One region of the Neorhizobium sp. 2083 genome, then DNA from elsewhere that is predicted to be linked to it. Evidence: riboswitches for the same ligand, from Rfam matches in the RefSeq annotation. Region 1 holds a riboswitch; each other region holds the start of a gene.
The links. Region 1 has a riboswitch for cobalamin ahead of J2X76_RS03690 (aromatic ring-hydroxylating dioxygenase subunit alpha). Riboswitches for the same ligand answer to the same signal wherever they lie in the genome.
Positions count from the first base shown of each region.

Region 2: linked by a shared signal. The riboswitch ahead of bluB (5,6-dimethylbenzimidazole synthase) and the one ahead of J2X76_RS03690 (aromatic ring-hydroxylating dioxygenase subunit alpha) in region 1 are both predicted to bind cobalamin.
Region 3: linked by a shared signal. The riboswitch ahead of J2X76_RS25220 ((2Fe-2S) ferredoxin domain-containing protein) and the one ahead of J2X76_RS03690 (aromatic ring-hydroxylating dioxygenase subunit alpha) in region 1 are both predicted to bind cobalamin.
Region 4: linked by a shared signal. The riboswitch ahead of J2X76_RS28630 (DUF1636 domain-containing protein) and the one ahead of J2X76_RS03690 (aromatic ring-hydroxylating dioxygenase subunit alpha) in region 1 are both predicted to bind cobalamin.

Region 1 is NZ_JAVDTC010000001.1:690,920-695,156, forward strand. Features, by position in the region: gene J2X76_RS03680 (BA14K family protein) at 1-316, opposite strand, end outside; gene J2X76_RS03685 (BA14K family protein) at 504-929, opposite strand; gene J2X76_RS03690 (aromatic ring-hydroxylating dioxygenase subunit alpha) at 1,050-2,294, opposite strand; cobalamin riboswitch at 2,396-2,626, opposite strand; gene J2X76_RS03695 (DUF6656 family protein) at 2,792-3,406, shown strand; gene J2X76_RS03700 (L-threonylcarbamoyladenylate synthase) at 3,440-4,237, shown strand, end outside.
Region 2 is NZ_JAVDTC010000005.1:168,662-172,898, forward strand. Features, by position in the region: gene J2X76_RS20070 (NADP-dependent malic enzyme) at 1-509, shown strand, start outside; gene J2X76_RS20075 (hypothetical protein) at 684-1,376, shown strand; gene bluB (5,6-dimethylbenzimidazole synthase) at 1,377-2,063, opposite strand; cobalamin riboswitch at 2,157-2,346, opposite strand; gene J2X76_RS20085 (TolB family protein) at 2,374-3,204, opposite strand; gene J2X76_RS20090 (NAD+ synthase) at 3,220-4,237, opposite strand, start outside.
Region 3 is NZ_JAVDTC010000007.1:272,882-277,118, forward strand. Features, by position in the region: gene aztD (zinc metallochaperone AztD) at 1-1,147, shown strand, start outside; cobalamin riboswitch at 1,455-1,651, shown strand; gene J2X76_RS25220 ((2Fe-2S) ferredoxin domain-containing protein) at 1,750-2,529, shown strand; gene J2X76_RS25225 (ABC transporter substrate-binding protein) at 2,551-4,047, shown strand; gene J2X76_RS25230 (ABC transporter permease) at 4,055-4,237, shown strand, end outside.
Region 4 is NZ_JAVDTC010000010.1:162,377-166,613, forward strand. Features, by position in the region: gene cobN (cobaltochelatase subunit CobN) at 1-103, opposite strand, end outside; gene cobW (cobalamin biosynthesis protein CobW) at 134-1,171, opposite strand; gene J2X76_RS28630 (DUF1636 domain-containing protein) at 1,168-1,578, opposite strand; cobalamin riboswitch at 1,682-1,903, opposite strand; cobalamin riboswitch at 1,963-2,175, shown strand; gene J2X76_RS28635 (CbtB-domain containing protein) at 2,212-2,388, shown strand; gene J2X76_RS28640 (CbtA family protein) at 2,402-3,166, shown strand; gene cobO (cob(I)yrinic acid a,c-diamide adenosyltransferase) at 3,163-3,777, shown strand; gene J2X76_RS28650 (cobyric acid synthase) at 3,781-4,237, shown strand, end outside.

The DNA of each region.
Region 1 (4,237 bases):
CGGGGGCCGGTTCGACGTAACGCGGCTGTGCGGCGATGGCGCCGCCGATCAATGCGCCTGCGCCGAATGCGGCAAGCGGGAACCAATAGCCGTTGTGGCGGCGATAACCGGGACGGTAGTCGCGGTGGCCGCGATATCCGCCATACCAGCCGCCGCCATGACGGCGGTACTGCACGAGGGCCACGTCTGGACCGGCGTTCGTTTCCATCCCGGCCGCCGGAGCGGCCATACGCGGCATGGCCTGAGCCGGCATCAACGAGCCGGCGAGAACGGCAGCGGCGATCCCCGCGACCGCAAGCGTCTTGAAAAACGTCATGTTAAGCCCCCAAACCCTTGGCTATTTCAACTTCGCCGGTAGATTATGCTGGATATCCCGCGAGTTCAATTTCGGCGCGACTTTAGGAAATTCATCCTGAATGCGTGATTAACGTCGTTCCGACGAAGGAAACCCGGCCGCGCGTCTGCAGCGGCCGGGTTTTCGTCTTGAGACGACCAATGCCTGATTACCTGTAGGGCGAAACGCAGGATCGGCGGATACCGGCGCTCGCTACGTAAGTGTTGTCGAAGGCTCGATAGGTCCGGTAGCGGCTTTCGCACCAGGCGACGTGGCGGCTGCCGTAACCCCGGTCCGCCTGGATGGCACCGCCGATAAGCGCGCCGGCACCGAAGGCTGCCAACGGGAACCAGAAACCGTTGTGGTAGCGATAACCGGGGCGGCGTTCGCGGTAACCGCGGTGGCCGCCATACCAGCCGTAGCGGTCACGCCGGCCGTAGTCGCGCCGCAGCAGCTGGACATTGGTGATATTGCCGGTGTCGGAAATGCCGGCCGGGGGAGCGGGCATCTGGATGGCCTGCGCGGGCACAAGGCCGGCAAATGTGGTCGCGACGGCGACCGCCGCCGCGGTCAGGCGCAAACGAAAAGCACTCATCCTGGGTTTCCTCTCATGGTTTTCGATTGAAAACCTAACGCAGGCCACAGGACTTCGTTCCTATGACCGGCCGCTTCGCAACGAACGGCCGATCACGAATTGGCGATAAGCAGCAATAGATCAGGCGACGATCGAAAGCTTCGCCTGGTCGCCCTGCAGCCGGTTGACCATGAAGTTCGAATACCATTCGACGAACTGCATGACGCCGCCTTCGTGCAGCGGCGAATAGGGACCAGGTTCATAAGCCGGCGAGCGGATGCCGAAGGCATTTTCCTCGACGATCTGGCGGTCCTGGTCGTTGGTCATGTTCCAGACATGCGTCAGCTCTTCGAGATTGTAGTCGACGCCCTCGACCGCATCCTTGTGAACCAGCCATTTGGTGGTGACCGCCGTCTCCTCGGGCCCAAGCGGGGTGACCCGGAACGAGATCGCGTGGTCGCCGAGAATGTGGTTCCAGCTGCTCGGATAGTGGAAGAGCAGCATGGTGCCGATCGAGTTGATCGTCACGTCGTCGGAAAGCCTGCGCTGGACGGCGTTGCGGCCGGTCATCGTGTAGCTCTCGGCATCCTCGATCAGCGGCATGCGCGCAACGCGGAACTGGCCGGTCTCGTCCATGCGGAATTCGCTCGGCAACCCGGCCTCCTCGCAGCGCTGCCAATGGGCGGCGATGACCGGATCGTCCTTGGCGCCCTGGACGCCGGTCGCGGTCGGCGATTCCGGATAGGTGCGGCAGAGTTCCGGATGGTTCGCGGCGCAGTGGTAGCACTCGCGGTTGTTTTCCCAGACAAGCTTCCAGTTGCCCTTCTCGATGATCGTCGACTGGTGGGCGACCTTGGCTTCCCACAGGCGATGCGGTGCCAGATAAGGTTCGATCGAGGCCCGGACCGGCGCGAAATCCGGCGCTTCATTGGCAAGGCAGATGAAGATATAGCCGGCGACGCTCTCGCAATGGACCTTCTTCATGGCGAACTGGGTCTTGTCGAAGTCCTGGCCCATCTGGCGGCCGACCAGAAGCGAGCCGTCCAGCTCGTAGGTCCATTGATGGTAGGGACAGACAAGCCGGACCGCCGAGCCATGCTCCTTGGTGCAGACGCGGCTGCCACGATGACGGCATGTGTTGTGCAGGGCGCGGATCTGGTTGTCACGGCCACGCACGACGACGACCGGATAATCGCCGATCTGCAGGGTGAAATAGGCTCCAGCCTTGGGCAACTCGCAATCATGGCCGACGAACAGCCAGTCGCGATACCAGATCATTTCCAGATCGAGCTTGTAGTAACTGGGATCGGTATAGAAGGCCTGCTCGAGGCTGAAACCTTCGCGACGGTTCTTGAGCTGCCGCAGGGCCTGATTGCGAATTTCCATATAACCTTCCTCGTCAAAAATGGACAGCGGAAGGACATGGAAATGCCGGCCGGCCTCAAGGCCCACCCCAAACCCTGTCCCGAACGCCCGCCGCGTCCGGTCGTCGTCTTTTGTCCCGAGGCTGGTTTCCGGGCTCAGGAGCTGTCCCTTGAGGGGACGGGCCCAGCGCCTTCCCGGGCGGCCTTTTCGGCTCTTTCCCAGTGGCTCATGCCAGGCTTTGTTGCTCCACCACCGTTGCGGGGGCAGCGCCGGATCGAGGTTTTCAAGGCCCCTGCCGGCTTCCCAATTCTCCGCCTCCCTAGTTCGGCGGCACCCTGAGATCGAAGCGGATATAATCATCGAGCATGCGTGTCGCATAGGCGACATTGCGACATCGGCAACCGCGTTGGCGACAGCGGCAAAACGGGTCAAAATGCAACACTCCAGCTCCGCGAAAGCGAAACCTGTCATTAACAGATAGGCCATAAAATCCCGGCTCGAATGGGAGCGACGCCACCGTGCAGGCAAAGGGAAAGATCCGCTACTACGACGCCCCTCCACCAAAGCCTCCGGCGCCGGTGGTCGTGAAAACGGCTGCCCATTCGGAATTCCTGCGGACGGGGCGCATTGCCCGCTACAATCCGATCTGGCTGCCGGCCGAGCGCCGCTATCTCACCCATGACGAAGTCGCCGAGCGCACCGGCAAGAGGCTCGAGGCAGCCGGAGAAGCCAGCCACAACCGGATCAACTCCTTCCACCGCTCGATCAAGTTCCCGAAGATCGTCTTTCATCACACGCTCGATGAACGGCCGCATCTCGGCTACTGCCACGTCACCGCGGCAAGAACTCTGCTTGCACGCGGCGTGCCGGTCAGCTGGTCCTTCTACATCGCCAACTTCTTCTCCGAGATCGGCGACAAGGAAACGTTCTTCGAGCGGATCAGCACGGCCTATTCGCGCATGTATTTTGCCGTCGCGGTCGAACGCGAGGCCGGCCAGCCGCTGCAGATCAACCGCTCGATCCGCAAGAACGGCCTGCTGTTCCAGACCAACGATCCGACGGAAGCGATCAAGAACGTGCTGATGCTCGGCACTTCCAATGAAATGCTTCGCGAGATCATCAAAAAGCTTTGAAGCCGGACTGGTCCGCGTTATTGACGGGCGGACATGACGGCTCAGATCATCGACATCACCCGGGAGCATGACGGCGCGCTCGCCAAAGCCTGCGCCGTGCTTGGCGACGGCCTGCCGGTGGCAATCCCCACCGAAACGGTCTACGGGCTTGCGGCCGATGCCACCAATCCCGCCGCCATCACCCGGATCTATGAAACGAAGGGCCGGCCGCGCTTCAACCCGCTGATCTGCCACATGTCGGACCTCGACATGGCCGAGCGTTATGCGGAGTTCGATCCCATTTCGCGAAAACTTGCGGAAGCTTTCTGGCCGGGTCCCCTCACCCTGATCCTTCCCCTGAAGCCCGAAAGCGGCATCCATGCGCTGGCGACGGCGGGGCTCGACACGGTCGGCATCCGGCTTCCCAAGGGCTTCGCCTCCGAGCTCATCCGCGCCTTCGGCAGGCCGCTCGCGGCGCCGAGCGCCAATACGTCCGGCAAGGTAAGCCCAACCAGCGCTGCCCATGTCGCCGACGATCTGGGCGACAAGCTCGTTCTTATCATCGACGGTGGGGCGGCTCCGGTCGGGGTGGAGTCGACCATCGTTCGCGTCGAAGACGGCGTGATCCGGCTCCTGAGACCCGGCGGAGTTGCCGCGGAAGAGATCGAAAAGGCGACTGGCCTCCAGGTGATCCGGTCTGAAGGACCAGCGGCGATCATCGAGGCCCCCGGCATGCTCGCGTCCCACTACGCGCCGGGAGCGGCGGTCAGGCTCAACGCCGACCACGTCGACGAGGGCGAAGCGCTGATCCGGTTCGGTTCGGCTCCAGTCGCCGGCGTCGAACTTGCCAAA
Region 2 (4,237 bases), on a different contig from region 1:
TCTTCACCGACACCTTCGTGAACTACAATCCGTCCGCGCAGGAGATCGCCGAGATCACGGTCCTGGCGGCCGAGGAAATCCGCCGATTCGGCATTACCCCGAAGGCGGCGCTGATCTGCCATTCGAACTTCGGCTCGCGCGATTCGGAAAGTGCCCAGAAGATGCGGGCCGCCTTGAAGCTGGTACGCCAGCGGGCGCCGGAGCTGGAAGTGGACGGCGAAATGCAGGGCGGTTCGGCGCTGTCGGAAATCGTGCGCAAGCGGGCCATGCCGAACAGCTCGCTCACCGGCGAAGCCAACCTGCTCGTCTTCCCGAATCTCGACGCGGCAAACATATCGCTCGGTATCGTCCGCAACATGACGGACGCGCTGCATGTCGGGCCGATCCTGCTCGGCGCGGCCCAGCCGGCGCATATCCTGTCGTCCTCGGTCACGTCACGCGGCGTGGTGAACATGGCGGCGCTCGCCGTCGTCGAAGCATCGCAGCCCAATCTGCAATTTCAATCCTGAGTTGCAGATCTATTAGAGACCCGGTTTGAGCCCTGAAACAGGGGCTCAAACCCCTGTCGTCGAAATGACCTGCGCCGGATATTGGCCAATTTTGACGGCGATGCCCGCGGTTTTATAAAATTGTCAACCGGCACGTTCCATGATGCAATCTCCACTCTGGAGAGGATTCCGGAATTGCCGATACCGCTTCGCGGCCTGCTGACCGTACCGCTGTTTTTTCTGCCTGCCGCAGCGCTTGCGGGGGATCCTGCCGTTTGCGCGGCGCTTTACCGGAAACTTGGCAACAGCGCGGAGATCATCGGCAGCACGTCCGCGGCGCGCAGCTACGCCCAGCAGCTCGGCGAATACAATGCCGATATCCGCGAACTCAGGATCGACATGCGCCGGGCCGGCTGCGGCAACGGCAGCGTCGTCGTCCTCGGCGGCCCCAATGCCGACGTCTGCCGCCAGATGCGGGAGGCGCTGGACGGAATGGAGCAGAGCCGCGATGCGCTGACCGCCGAACGCAACAGTTCGCGGCAGATGATCCTGCCCTCGGAGGAGCGGACCACCATTCTCGCCGCCATCCGCGAACAGCGCTGCATCCCCTCCTTCGAGCCGCTGCCGCCTGTCGTGGACGACCGTCGAAAAGTGCCGGGGATCGAACTTCCGAAGGAAGAGCAGCCCTATTCCGGGATCACCAACCTGCGCACCCGCCCGCCGCAAAAGCCGCAGGCGGCCGCCGTCCAGCCGCCGGTGCTCACCCCGCCACCGGAGCGGCCATACGACCCGAACAACAAGGTGCGCACCGTCGGGCCGACCTTCCTGCCCAACGAGAGTATCGATCTCGCCCATCCGAAATCGGCCGGACCGCAGCCGCAGCAATAGTCAGCGGCTGTCCCACCGGTCCTGAAAGATCAGCTCGTCCAGGGCCAGGCGCTGGCGCCAGCCCTTGAGGGCCAGCTCCGGCTCGCTGTAAAGCTGGTCGACATAACCGAGGCAGAGCCAGGCGACGATCTCGATGCGATCCGGAATGCCGAGCAGCGCCCGCACGTCCTCGTCATGAAAAATGCTGACCCAGCCGACACCGACGCCTTCGGCCCGTGCCGCGAGCCAGAGGTTCTGCACGGCGCAGACCGTCGAATAGGCGTCCATGCGCGGATTGTGGGTGCGGCCGAGCACGACCGGTCCCGCACGATCCGGATCGCAGGTGACGCAGACCGACAGCGGCGCCTTGACGATGCCCTCGAGTTTCAGGCTGCGGTAGAGGTCGCCGCGCTCCCCGCCGAACATTTCCGCGGCCTCTTCATTGGCGCTCGAAAAGGCGGCCCGTGCCGCCGCCCGCACCGCCGGATCGCGGACAAGGATGAAATTCCACGGCTGCATGAAGCCGACCGAGGGCGCGGAATGCGCGGCGCCGAGCAGGCGCATCACCAGGTCGTCCGGCAGCGGATCGGGCAGGAACTGGTCGCGCACGTCGCGGCGCGTCTCGATCGCCCTGTAGACGGCCGCGCGTTCGACTTTCGAAAACTCACCGGCAGGCAGCAAGGCATGCGCAAAAGGGTCAGGCTGCATCGTTTATCCCCAACAATGCCGTCGCTTCCCTTCCTTCCTAGGCTGAGCCTTTCAGAAGCAAGGAGAGGTCCGAAACCTTCCGCCGTCCGCGCGGGTCGGTCTATCGTGTCAGGCCGGTCTTCTGACTTGGCTTCATCCGCTTCCTGCCGCCGCCTTCCCGGTTTCCCAGTGGCTAAAACTCCTGCGGCCGAGCGTCCACCTCACAGCGCTGGGCACGTTCCGGATCTGCCCCGGATTCCCGATTCTCCGGCTTGCCGCCGGCACCTGACAGGATCGGTTTTATGCCGGTGCGCCGGCATCGGCAAGGTCATCATGCGACAGGGAAATAGCGCACATAGGAGAATTTGTCGCCTTGCGGAGACCAGTTGGGCGAATTCATCGTGCCCTGTCCGCCGAAGAGGTCGAACAGCGTCTCGACATTGCCGCCGTCCATGTCCATCAGCCGGACGCGAACATTCAGATCGCGCGGATGGTCGAAGACATCGGCGTCGTAGGAGACGAAAACGATCTTGTCACCCTTCGGTGACGGATGCGGAAACCAGTCGCCGTAACCGCTGTCGGTGATCCGCTCGGCCGGGCCGCCTGATGCCGGAACGCGCCAGATCTGCATCACACCCGTGCGGCTGGAGTTGAAATAGATCCACTGGCCGTCCGGCGAATAATCCGGCCCGTCATTGCGGCCTTCGCCAAAAGTCAGCCGGGTTTCCTCGCCGCCTTCGATACCGATCGTATAGACGTCGAACTCGTCGCCGCGGATGCCGCAATAGGCGAAGCTTTTTCCGTCCGGCGACCAGCCGTGCCAGTAGGATGGCAGGTTCCGCGTCACCAGCCTCGGCGTAGCTCCACCTGCGGGAAGAACATAGATCGCCGACTTGCCGAACTCCGCTTTGTCGGAAATCGCGATCAGCGATCCGTCCGGCGAAATACCGTGGTCGTTGTTGCATTGCTGGGCAAAGCCCGTATCGACAAGCTGTGGACCGCCGTCACCATCCGGCGACAGCCGATAGATCAGGCCGTCGCTGTTCAGCATCAGGTATCGGCCGTCCGGCGACCAGTTCGGCGCCTCGAACAGCGCCTCCGTCTGCCAGACCACCCGGTTGTGCCGGGTGCGGATGTTGAAGATCTCGACCGAGCTGCGCAGGGCCATGATCCCCTCCTACCGGTCGCGGAAACGGTTGGTGATCGGGTAACGCCGGTCGCGGCCGAAATTCTTCTTGGTGATCTTGACGCCGGGCGCCGACTGCCGCCGCTTGTATTCGGCAAGATAAAGCAGGTGCTCGATCCGGTGCACGGTGGCGATGTCGTGGCCGCGTGCGACGATCTCTTCCGTACCCATTTCCAGCTCGACGAGGCATTCGAGAATGTCGTCGAGGACCGGATAGGGCGGCAGCGAATCCTGGTCGGTCTGGTTGGGCCTGAGTTCCGCGGAGGGCGCCTTGGAGATGATGTTCTTCGGGATCACCTCGCCGCTCGGGCCGAGAGCAGTCGGCGGCAGATGTTCGTTGCGCCAGGCGGCCAGCGCATAGACCTGCATCTTGTAGAGGTCCTTGATCGGATTGAAGCCGCCGTTCATGTCGCCGTAGAGGGTGGCGTAACCGACCGACATTTCGGACTTGTTGCCGGTCGTCACCACCATCGAGCCGAACTTGTTGGAGATCGCCATCAGGATCGTGCCGCGGGCGCGGCTCTGGAGGTTCTCCTCGGTGATGCCCTCGTCGGTGCCCTCGAACAGTTCGGCCAGCGCCGACGAGAAACCGTCCACCGGCTCGGCGATCTGCACGATGTCGTAACGGCAGCCGAGTGCTTTCGCGCAATCGGCGGCGTCCTTCAGCGAGTCTTCGGACGTATAGCGATAGGGCAGCATCACGGTGCGCACCCTCTCCTCGCCGAGCGCATCGACGGCGATCGCCGCGCAGATGGCGCTGTCGATGCCGCCGGAGAGGCCGAGCACGACCGACTTGAAGCCGTTCTTGTTGACGTAGTCGCGGAAGCCGAGCAGGCAGGCGCGATAGTCAGCCTCCTCCTTTTCCGGGATGCGCGCCATCGGCCCGCGGGCGCAGTGCCAGGTCTCGCCGATCCGTCGCCACTCGGTGACGGCGACCGCCGGCTCGAACTGGCTCATCTGGAAGGCGAGCGACTTGTCGGTGTTGAAGGCAAAGCTGGCGCCGTCGAAG
Region 3 (4,237 bases), on a different contig from region 1:
GGAAACGAAGGAGGCTTGGCGTCTCTTCATCGCCGATCATACTCATCCGGTTGTCCGAGCCATCGATTTTTCCGACGGCAGGGAACTCGGCCGCTACAATGTAAAGGGTCATGCCGCTTTGACGGCGAGTGCGTCGGGCCGGACGGTGTTCGTCGCCCAGAGCGAAGCCGATATCGTCCATGTCATAAAGACCGGCATCGACTTCTCCGATCACGGCGAGCATCGTGACCTTGACGTTTCCGATCCAGCCCTTCTGCCCGTCAGCTTCGAAGACAAGCGGCCGGGACATGTGGTTCCGCACGACGATCACGTGATCGTATTTTACGACCTTGGCGGCAAGGCCGACGTTATCGACGAGATGGCTCTTCTCAAAGGCGAAGCCGAGGTCCGAACCGTCGACACGACTAAACCCCATCACGGAGTGGCCGTTGCGATGGGTCGCCATGTACTTGTCTCGGCGCCGAACGCTGAAGTGGAAACGACGCCGAATGAACTGCCGCCACGCGTCGGCCTTCGCGTGATTGATGAGAACATGAGGCAAGTCGGCGAAATCAGCAAATGCACGGACCTTCACGGCGAAGCGACCTCAGCTCGTCTTGTCGCGTTCGGATGCAAGGAGGGTGTGCTCGTTGCCCGGCCCGGAGGAATCGACGGACCGAAAATCGATATCCTTCCCTATCCGCCCGAATTTCCGAAGGGCTATACAGGCACGCTTCTCGGCGGCAAGGCGATGCAGTTCTTCCTGGGCAATTACGGCGAGGACAAGGTCGTTCTGATTGATCCCGATAACGAGCACCCGTTCCGGCTGATCGAGTTGCCAACCCGCCGGATCGATTTCCTTGTCGATCCCGCGATGCCCCGCAACGCTTACATCCTCACGGAAGATGGCGACCTCCATGTGCTCGACGTGGTCAAGGGCGGAATCGTCCGCAAGGCAAAGATCACCGAGCCCTATAGCAAGGATGGCCATTGGCGCGATCCACGTCCTCGCCTGGCGGTGGCCGATGGGCATATTGCCATAACTGATCCCAGGCATTCGCTTGTCCGGATTGTCGATGCGCAAACCCTAAAAGAGACCCGAACGATCGCCGTGCAAGGGAAGCCCTTCTCGGTCGTCGCGGTCGGCGGTTCCGGCTTAGCACACTGACATCGCGGGAACCACGGTCGGAATCCGGGAATTCCGCTTCCGATTCCGACCAATTCGCTTTGAAATGACGATACCGCACGCCTTGGCTGACGGCCTGAAACTGACGAACCGGGCCTCCTGCCGCCGGCTGCGATCGTCGATCAGCGGTCCAGTGCTTCCCGAATCCTGCATCGTCTCCACAATTATGGTCTAAAAGCGCCGCTTCAGGATCTTGCCGGTGGAGCCGAGGTGAAGAGGCGCGTCGGGATCGTCAGCCAGCGTGACCGTGTGCCATCCGATGGCTGGTTGACACCCGGCTACGGCAGTATACGGTCTGCGCCGTCAAGGTTCTTCCGTCTCTGCGACGGAAGCTAAGAGGGAATCCGGTGTAAACCCGGAGCTGTCCCGCAACTGTGAACGGCGAGCCGTTCGTCCAACATGTCACTGGCAGAGAATGCCGGGAAGACGGACGATCAAGGCTTTGACCCGTAAGCCAGGAGACCTGCCTGACGTTTGGGATTTCCGTGGTCGGGGTGTGCCACAGGAATGAAGGTGCTTTTGGGCTCGCGCCCGATCGCGCCGTCATTTTTGCTGCCTCCTCGCAAGTGATAGAGATTGAGGCAGTGGGCAAGGACGACAACCTCACCGACACGATATCGAGGCGTGCGATCCTGCTGATCGCCAAGTCCGCGTTTGCGGCTTCGCCGCATCTCGAAATGCAACGCCTGGCCCATCGCATCGCGGTGTTTCACCCTGGTGCCAAAGTCCGTTTCGCATTTACCGAACAGGGCACGCCATCCCTCCGCGAGGCCTTGTCGAGCCTGTTGGACCAGGATGTCGATGCCGTCGTGATCGTACCACTCGTCCTGCCCATGGAGCCGAGCTTTCATATCTGGCTGACGAGATCCCTGAAGCGGTGGAAGGCTTTGGCCGAGCGGCCGTGGCCGGCCCTGTCGATCACAAGGGACATTGCATCCAGCCCGCTGATGGCTCCGCTTCTTGGCGATCTGCTTAAAACGACAGAGGCGCTAGCAGAAACACCCGGGCGGAAATTCTCTGCCGAGGGTTCGTTGATCCCACCACAGAAACGGCGTGTCCTCGTTTGCGAAGGCGGAGCCTGCAACAGCGCCGGTGCCGACGCCATCTGGAACCACATCCGCAACCAGCAGGAACGCCGCAATCTGCGTGTGGTCGGCGACGGCACGATGACGGTCAAATCCACCTGCCTCGGTCCCTGTGGTCTGGCGCCGGTCCTGCAGGTCTTTCCCGAGGGCACTTATTGCGGCGGCGTCACCGAAGAGGCGGTCGACCGGATCATCACAGAACATCTGCTCGGCGGCCATGTCGTCGAGGACTTTGCCTATCACCCGACTGGCCGCAAGCAGCGACTTCGCGTGCGTTAAAACAAGACTAAGGAGAGAGACTTGCCTTCGAAAATCCTATCCGGCCCCACGGCGGCCTTGCTGGCCGCCTCGGTATTCGTCGTCGCATCCGCTGCTGTTGCGGCCGAGCCGTTGCGGATCGGCGCGACATATATCACCAGCGGCACCGATCCGGCCAGGGCATCGAACGGCTGGGCGCTGACCAGCCATGGTGTCGGCGAAAACCTCTTCACCGTCGACAAGGAAGGCAAACTTGTTCCCGAACTTGCGGAAAAGGCAGAACGTACCGGCGATCTGACTTGGACGATCACGCTGAAGGCCTACCGGAGGTTCTCCGATGGAACGCCGGTCACCGCCAAGACGCTCGCGGCGGGTTTCGACAACACCTTCGCCAACAACAAGGCGGCGCTCGCCACAGGCGGCAAGCTAAGCTTCGAAGCGGCCGGCGACCTGACTCTCAAGGTCACGACCGAGAAGCCGGTTCCACTCATCCAGTCGCTGTTCGCCGAATGGCCGCTGATTGCCTACAAGCCGGTTGGCAACGGCAATGCCGTGTTCACCGGCCCCTACAAGATCGCCGGCTTCAAGACGGATGCGTCGATCAAGCTCGAACCGAACGCCTATTTCGCTGCCTCGGAAAAACGCTCGCCGGTCGAGTTCCGCAAATTCGGCGAAGCACAGACGATGACGCTGGCGCTGGAATCGGGCGAACTGGACCTCGCTTTCGGCCTCCCGTCGGAAGCGGTGACTCGCCTGAAGGCGAATCCGGAACTCACCATCAAGTCGTTCCCCGTCGGTTATCAGTATCTCGCGTTTTTCAACACCACGCGCCCGCTGCTCGGCGACGTGAAGGTGCGCCAGGCCCTGGATTTCGCTTTCGACCGCAAGGAACTGTCGGCCGCGATCAGCGGCGGCGAGCCGGCAACCGGCGCCTTTGCCTCCTATTTCCCGTTCGCGGGCAGGCAAGCCCGACCAACGGACCTTGCCAAGGCAGCGGCGCTTCTCGATGCGGCAGGTTGGACGAAGGGTGCGAGCGGGATACTCGAAAAGGACGGCAGACCGCTTCGCCTCCTTGCGATTACCTATCCTCAGCGTCCCGACCTCGTGACCATGCTTCCGGTCGTGAAGGCTGAACTCGCGAGGATCGGCATTGCGGTCGACACACAGGTGGTCGAGAACATTTCGCAGGTCGCAGCCGCTGGTGATTTCGATATCGCGCTCTGGGCGCAGCATACCGCCCCGAGCGGCGACGCCGCCTTTTTCCTGAACTCGATGCTGAGAAGCGGTGCTTCGCTTAACTACGCGAAATATGCTTCACCGGATTTCGACGCGATCCTCAATCGCTTCGCAGCCGAAGGCGATCCGGCGAAACGCGTCGCGATCGCGCTGGATGCCCAGGCGCGGCTTTTCGCAGATGCACCGGCTTCCTTCCTCGTCTCACCGGTTTGGTATGTCGGCATGTCGAAGCGGTTGAAGAATTACGAACCTTGGGGTTCGGACTACCACGTTCTGCGGGCCGATATAGGCGAGGCAAAGTGAGATAGACATGCATCCGGTTCGGCTCGGGATCCAATCCATCACCGGTATGTTGGTGATTTCGCTGGCGTCTTTCACCGTCATCAATTCGATGCCGGCCGATCCGGTCGCGATCGCCATTCGTGTCTGGAACCTGCCGGCGACGGATGAAACCGTCGCTGCGCTGCGAGCGGAATGGGGGCTCGATCAACCC
Region 4 (4,237 bases), on a different contig from region 1:
TGCCGGAAAAGGACAGCACCACCACATCGGCCGGCGACTGGTTGAGGTCGACCGGTTCGATCAGGTCGTCGAGCGACGACGATGTGGTGGCGAGTATATGCATCCTTTTCTCAGACTGCTTTCCTACGGCCGATCAGGCGGCCAGCATCCTTTCGATCGCGGCGCGGTCGATGCCTTTTTCGCCGATGACGACGAGGCGGCTCGCCCGCGTTTCGCCCGGCGCCCAGGCGCGGTCGAAATAGTGGTTCACCCGCGATCCTACCGCCTGGACCTGCAGGCGCATCGGCTTGTTCGCGACTTCCACGAAGCCTTTTATGCGCAACACATTCTCTGCTTCCGCCGTGGCGGAGATGCGGGCTGCGAGGCTCTCGGCATCGGCTACCGCGGCCAGATCGACGACAAAACTATCGAAATCGTCGTGATCGTGATCCAGTTCGTCGTCGTGATGGGTCTTGCGGTTTTCGATATCGTCCTCGACGGCAAGGCCGAGCCCGATCAGCACGGCCGGGTCGATGGCGCCGTTGGCGGCCGAGACGATCTTGACGGCGCGCGGCAGATGGGCGGAGACGCGGTCTTTGGCGGTGGCAAGGCCGGCGACGTCGAGAAGGTCGCTCTTGGTGAGCACGATCATGTCGGCGCAGGCGACCTGGTCCTCGAACACTTCCTCGACCGGATCGTCGTGATCGATCGAGCCGTCCGCCTGCCGCTGGGCTTCGAGCGCCTCGTGGTCGTCGGCAACGCGGCCTTCGGCAAGCGCCAGCCCATCGACCACGGCAATGACGCCATCCACCGTCACGCGCGCCTTCACATCCGGCCACTGGAAGGCCTGGACGAGCGGTTTTGGCAGCGCGAGGCCGGAGGTCTCGATGAGGATGTGGTCGACACGCGGTTCGATGGCCAGGATCTGGTCGATCGCCGGCACGAAATCATCCGCCACGGTGCAGCAGATGCAGCCGTTGGCGAGTTCGATGATGTTGTCCTCGGGGCAGCTTTCGATGCCGCAGCCCTTCAGTACGTCGCCATCGATGCCGACATCGCCGAACTCGTTGACGATGATCGCCAGCCGCTTGCCCTTGAGGTTCTCGATCAGGTTGCGGATCAGCGTGGTCTTGCCGGCTCCCAGAAACCCGGTGACGACGGTGCAGGGAACGCGGTCGAACGAAACGCTCATGATGGCATGTCCTCGTGATGATGAAAGGGTGGAATGCGGGCCGTCATGCCCTTGCCGCGCAGGCAGGCCGGGCGGCCGCGAAGGGGAAGGAAACCGCGCTCGTCCTCGGCCAGCATCATCGCCCCGGTAACGATGTCATCGACATTGTCGAGCGACAGATGGCCGAAGACATAGGACCAGCCGCTGCGGTGGTTGAAAGCCGCGCTCGGGCTCTTTTCGCAATTGGCAAGGCAGGTGACGGGCTTCACCGCGATCGGCTTGCCGGCGGCCGCATCACGCAGCGCCGCGATCAGCGCGATGCCGGGCCGGATTTCGCTATCAGACTCGTCGCGGCAGTTGGTGCAGACGAAGATCGTAACATCGGCCGGGTCGCCGCTTGCCGGATCATCTGGTCGGAGGTCACTCATCGGTCAGCCGCGTTCCCGCCGGGGTCGAAAATCGGGGCGCGGAGCAGGAGGCCAAAACCCCCTGCGGTGATCGAGAAACTTCCTCCGGAGCACCCCGCCCGGTGAAGCAGAATTGTCGGACGGCAGGTCTCCTGGCTCGCGGGTCGACGCCATTTGCCTGCCTTCCCGGTTTCCCAGTGGCTTGACGGCCGAACGGCCGTTTTAGGCAATGGCTCGCCGCCTACAGTTGCGGGGGCAGCCGCGGCATTGACCCTGAAAGGGTCGCACCGCATTCTCTCTTAGCCCTCCCCGTTGCCGGAAAGGGACCATCTCCTTCCAAGTACGCCCGGTCGCACGCCCATGTCAATGCGTCGCAAAGGCGATTGCCGTGACGCCGAATTCGTCTATAGTGGCCGGGCCTATGGTGCCCGAAAGGGTTTAGAGGGAATGCGGTGCGACGGAATTTCGACGTCCAACCCGCGGCTGCCCCCGCAACTGTAAGCGGAAAGTCTTGACCCAAAACGGCCGTTCGGCCGTCAAGCCACTGGGAAACCGGGAAGGCGGGACAAGGCGTCCGATCCGCGAGCCAGGAGACCTGCCAAAGGCGGCAAAGAACTTGAACGGCCCTCGGGTGGAGGGCGAAAGGACGAGACCATGGTTACGAATTCTGCTGCAACTGCAGTCAGCCTCTCCGCTTCGAAGATCATTCCCCTCAGCATGACGGCCCTGCTCGGCCTGTTCATCGTCGGCTTTGTCGGCTTCTCGCATCTGGAAGTCGTCCACAATGCCGCCCATGACACGCGCCACTCGCTCGCCTTCCCCTGCCACTGAGGAGATCTCCCAAATGTCGCTGTTTCGTAACATCGTCTTCACGGCGGTGATCGCCGGACTGTTGTCCGGATTGCTGCTCACCGTGATGCAGAGCTTCTCCACCGTGCCGCTGATCCTCAAGGCGGAAGTATTCGAAAATGCCGCACCCGAGGCGGGCCACAGCCATGACGCTGCACCCGCGGCAGCCGGTACAGCGGCACCTGCTGCCGATCACCATCATGAAGAAGAGGCCTGGGCTCCGGCCGACGGTTTCGAGCGCTTCATCTATACGCTCGCCGCAGACATGCTGTCCGGCATCGGCTTCGCCCTCGTCCTGGTCGCGGTTTCGGAAGCATTCGGCGGTTTCAGGGGCTGGCGCGGCGGCCTGATGTTCGGCATTGCCGGCTTCCTCACCGTCATCCTTGCGCCCGGCCTCGGCCTGCCGCCGGAACTGCCCGGCATGCCGGCAGCCGAACTCGGGCCGCGCCAGGTCTGGTGGGTCTCGACGGCTCTCTGCACCGCGATCGGCCTCGGCCTGCTCGTCTATACGCGCTCCGCCGTGTTCGCGGCCCTGGCGATCGTACTTCTTATCGCTCCGCATCTCGTCGGCGCGCCGCTGCCGCCCAGCCATGAAACGGCGGTGCCGATGGATCTCTATGCCCGCTTCGTCAACGCGGTCTATGCCACCAATCTGGTGTTCTGGGCCGTGCTCGGCGCGCTTGCCGGCGTGGTCCGCGAACGATTCCGGGCCGGCGAGGAAGTTTCTGCCGGGACCCCGGCGAAGCTTGCTTCCCGGTGAAGGAGATCGACGAGGCCGCGGCCGAGCGTCATCGCGGCAAGATGGCGAACCGCAAGGCGGTGCAGGATGCTGAAGTGGCGGAGAAGACCCGGGAAAAGGGTCTTCTCATCGTCCATACCGGATCCGGCAAGGGCAAATCCACCGCCGCCTTCGGCCTTGCACTGCGCATGCTCGGCAATAACCGGCGGGTCGGCGTCGTACAGTTCATCAAGGGTGCATGGTCGACCGGGGAGCAGCCGGCGCTTGCCGTCTTCGGCGATCGTGTCGTCTGGCACACGATGGGCGAAGGTTTCACCTGGGAGACCCAGGACCTGAAGCGCGACGTCGCGGCGGCGGAAAAGGCCTGGGAAAAGGCGCTCGAACTGATGTCGGACGAGACGATCGGGCTCGTCATCCTCGACGAACTGAATATCGCCCTTCGCTACGATTACCTCGATCTCGAAAAGATCGTCGCCGCATTGCAGGCACGGCGGCCGGACCTGCATGTGGTCGTTACCGGCCGCAATGCCAAACCGCCGCTCATCGAGGCGGCCGACATGGTCACCGAGATGACGCTGGTCAAGCACCACTTCAAGGCGGGCGTGAAGGCCCAGGCCGGCATCGAGTTCTAGGTCATGGTTCCGGTCACTCCAGCTCGGGCGCTGATGTTCCAGGGAACGGGTTCGGATGTGGGCAAGTCGCTGGTCGTCGCCGGGCTTGCCCGCGCCTTTGTGGCTCGCGGCCTGAAGATCATGCCGTTCAAGCCGCAGAACATGTCGAACAATGCGGCGGTCACCGCCGATGGCGGCGAGATCGGCCGGGCACAGGCGCTGCAGGCGCGGGCGGCGGGCGTGCCGCTCAGCGTCCATATGAACCCGGTGCTCCTGAAGCCGCAGAGCGAGGTCGGCGCGCAGGTCGTGGTGCAGGGCAGGGTCGAAGGCAATGCCAGGGCTGCCGAATACCAGAGCCTCAAACCGGCGCTGATGCCACGGGTTCTGGAAAGTTTTGAAATCCTCCGCAATCAGGCTGATCTCGTTCTCGTCGAGGGCGCCGGGAGCGCCTCGGAAATCAACCTGCGCCGGAACGACATCG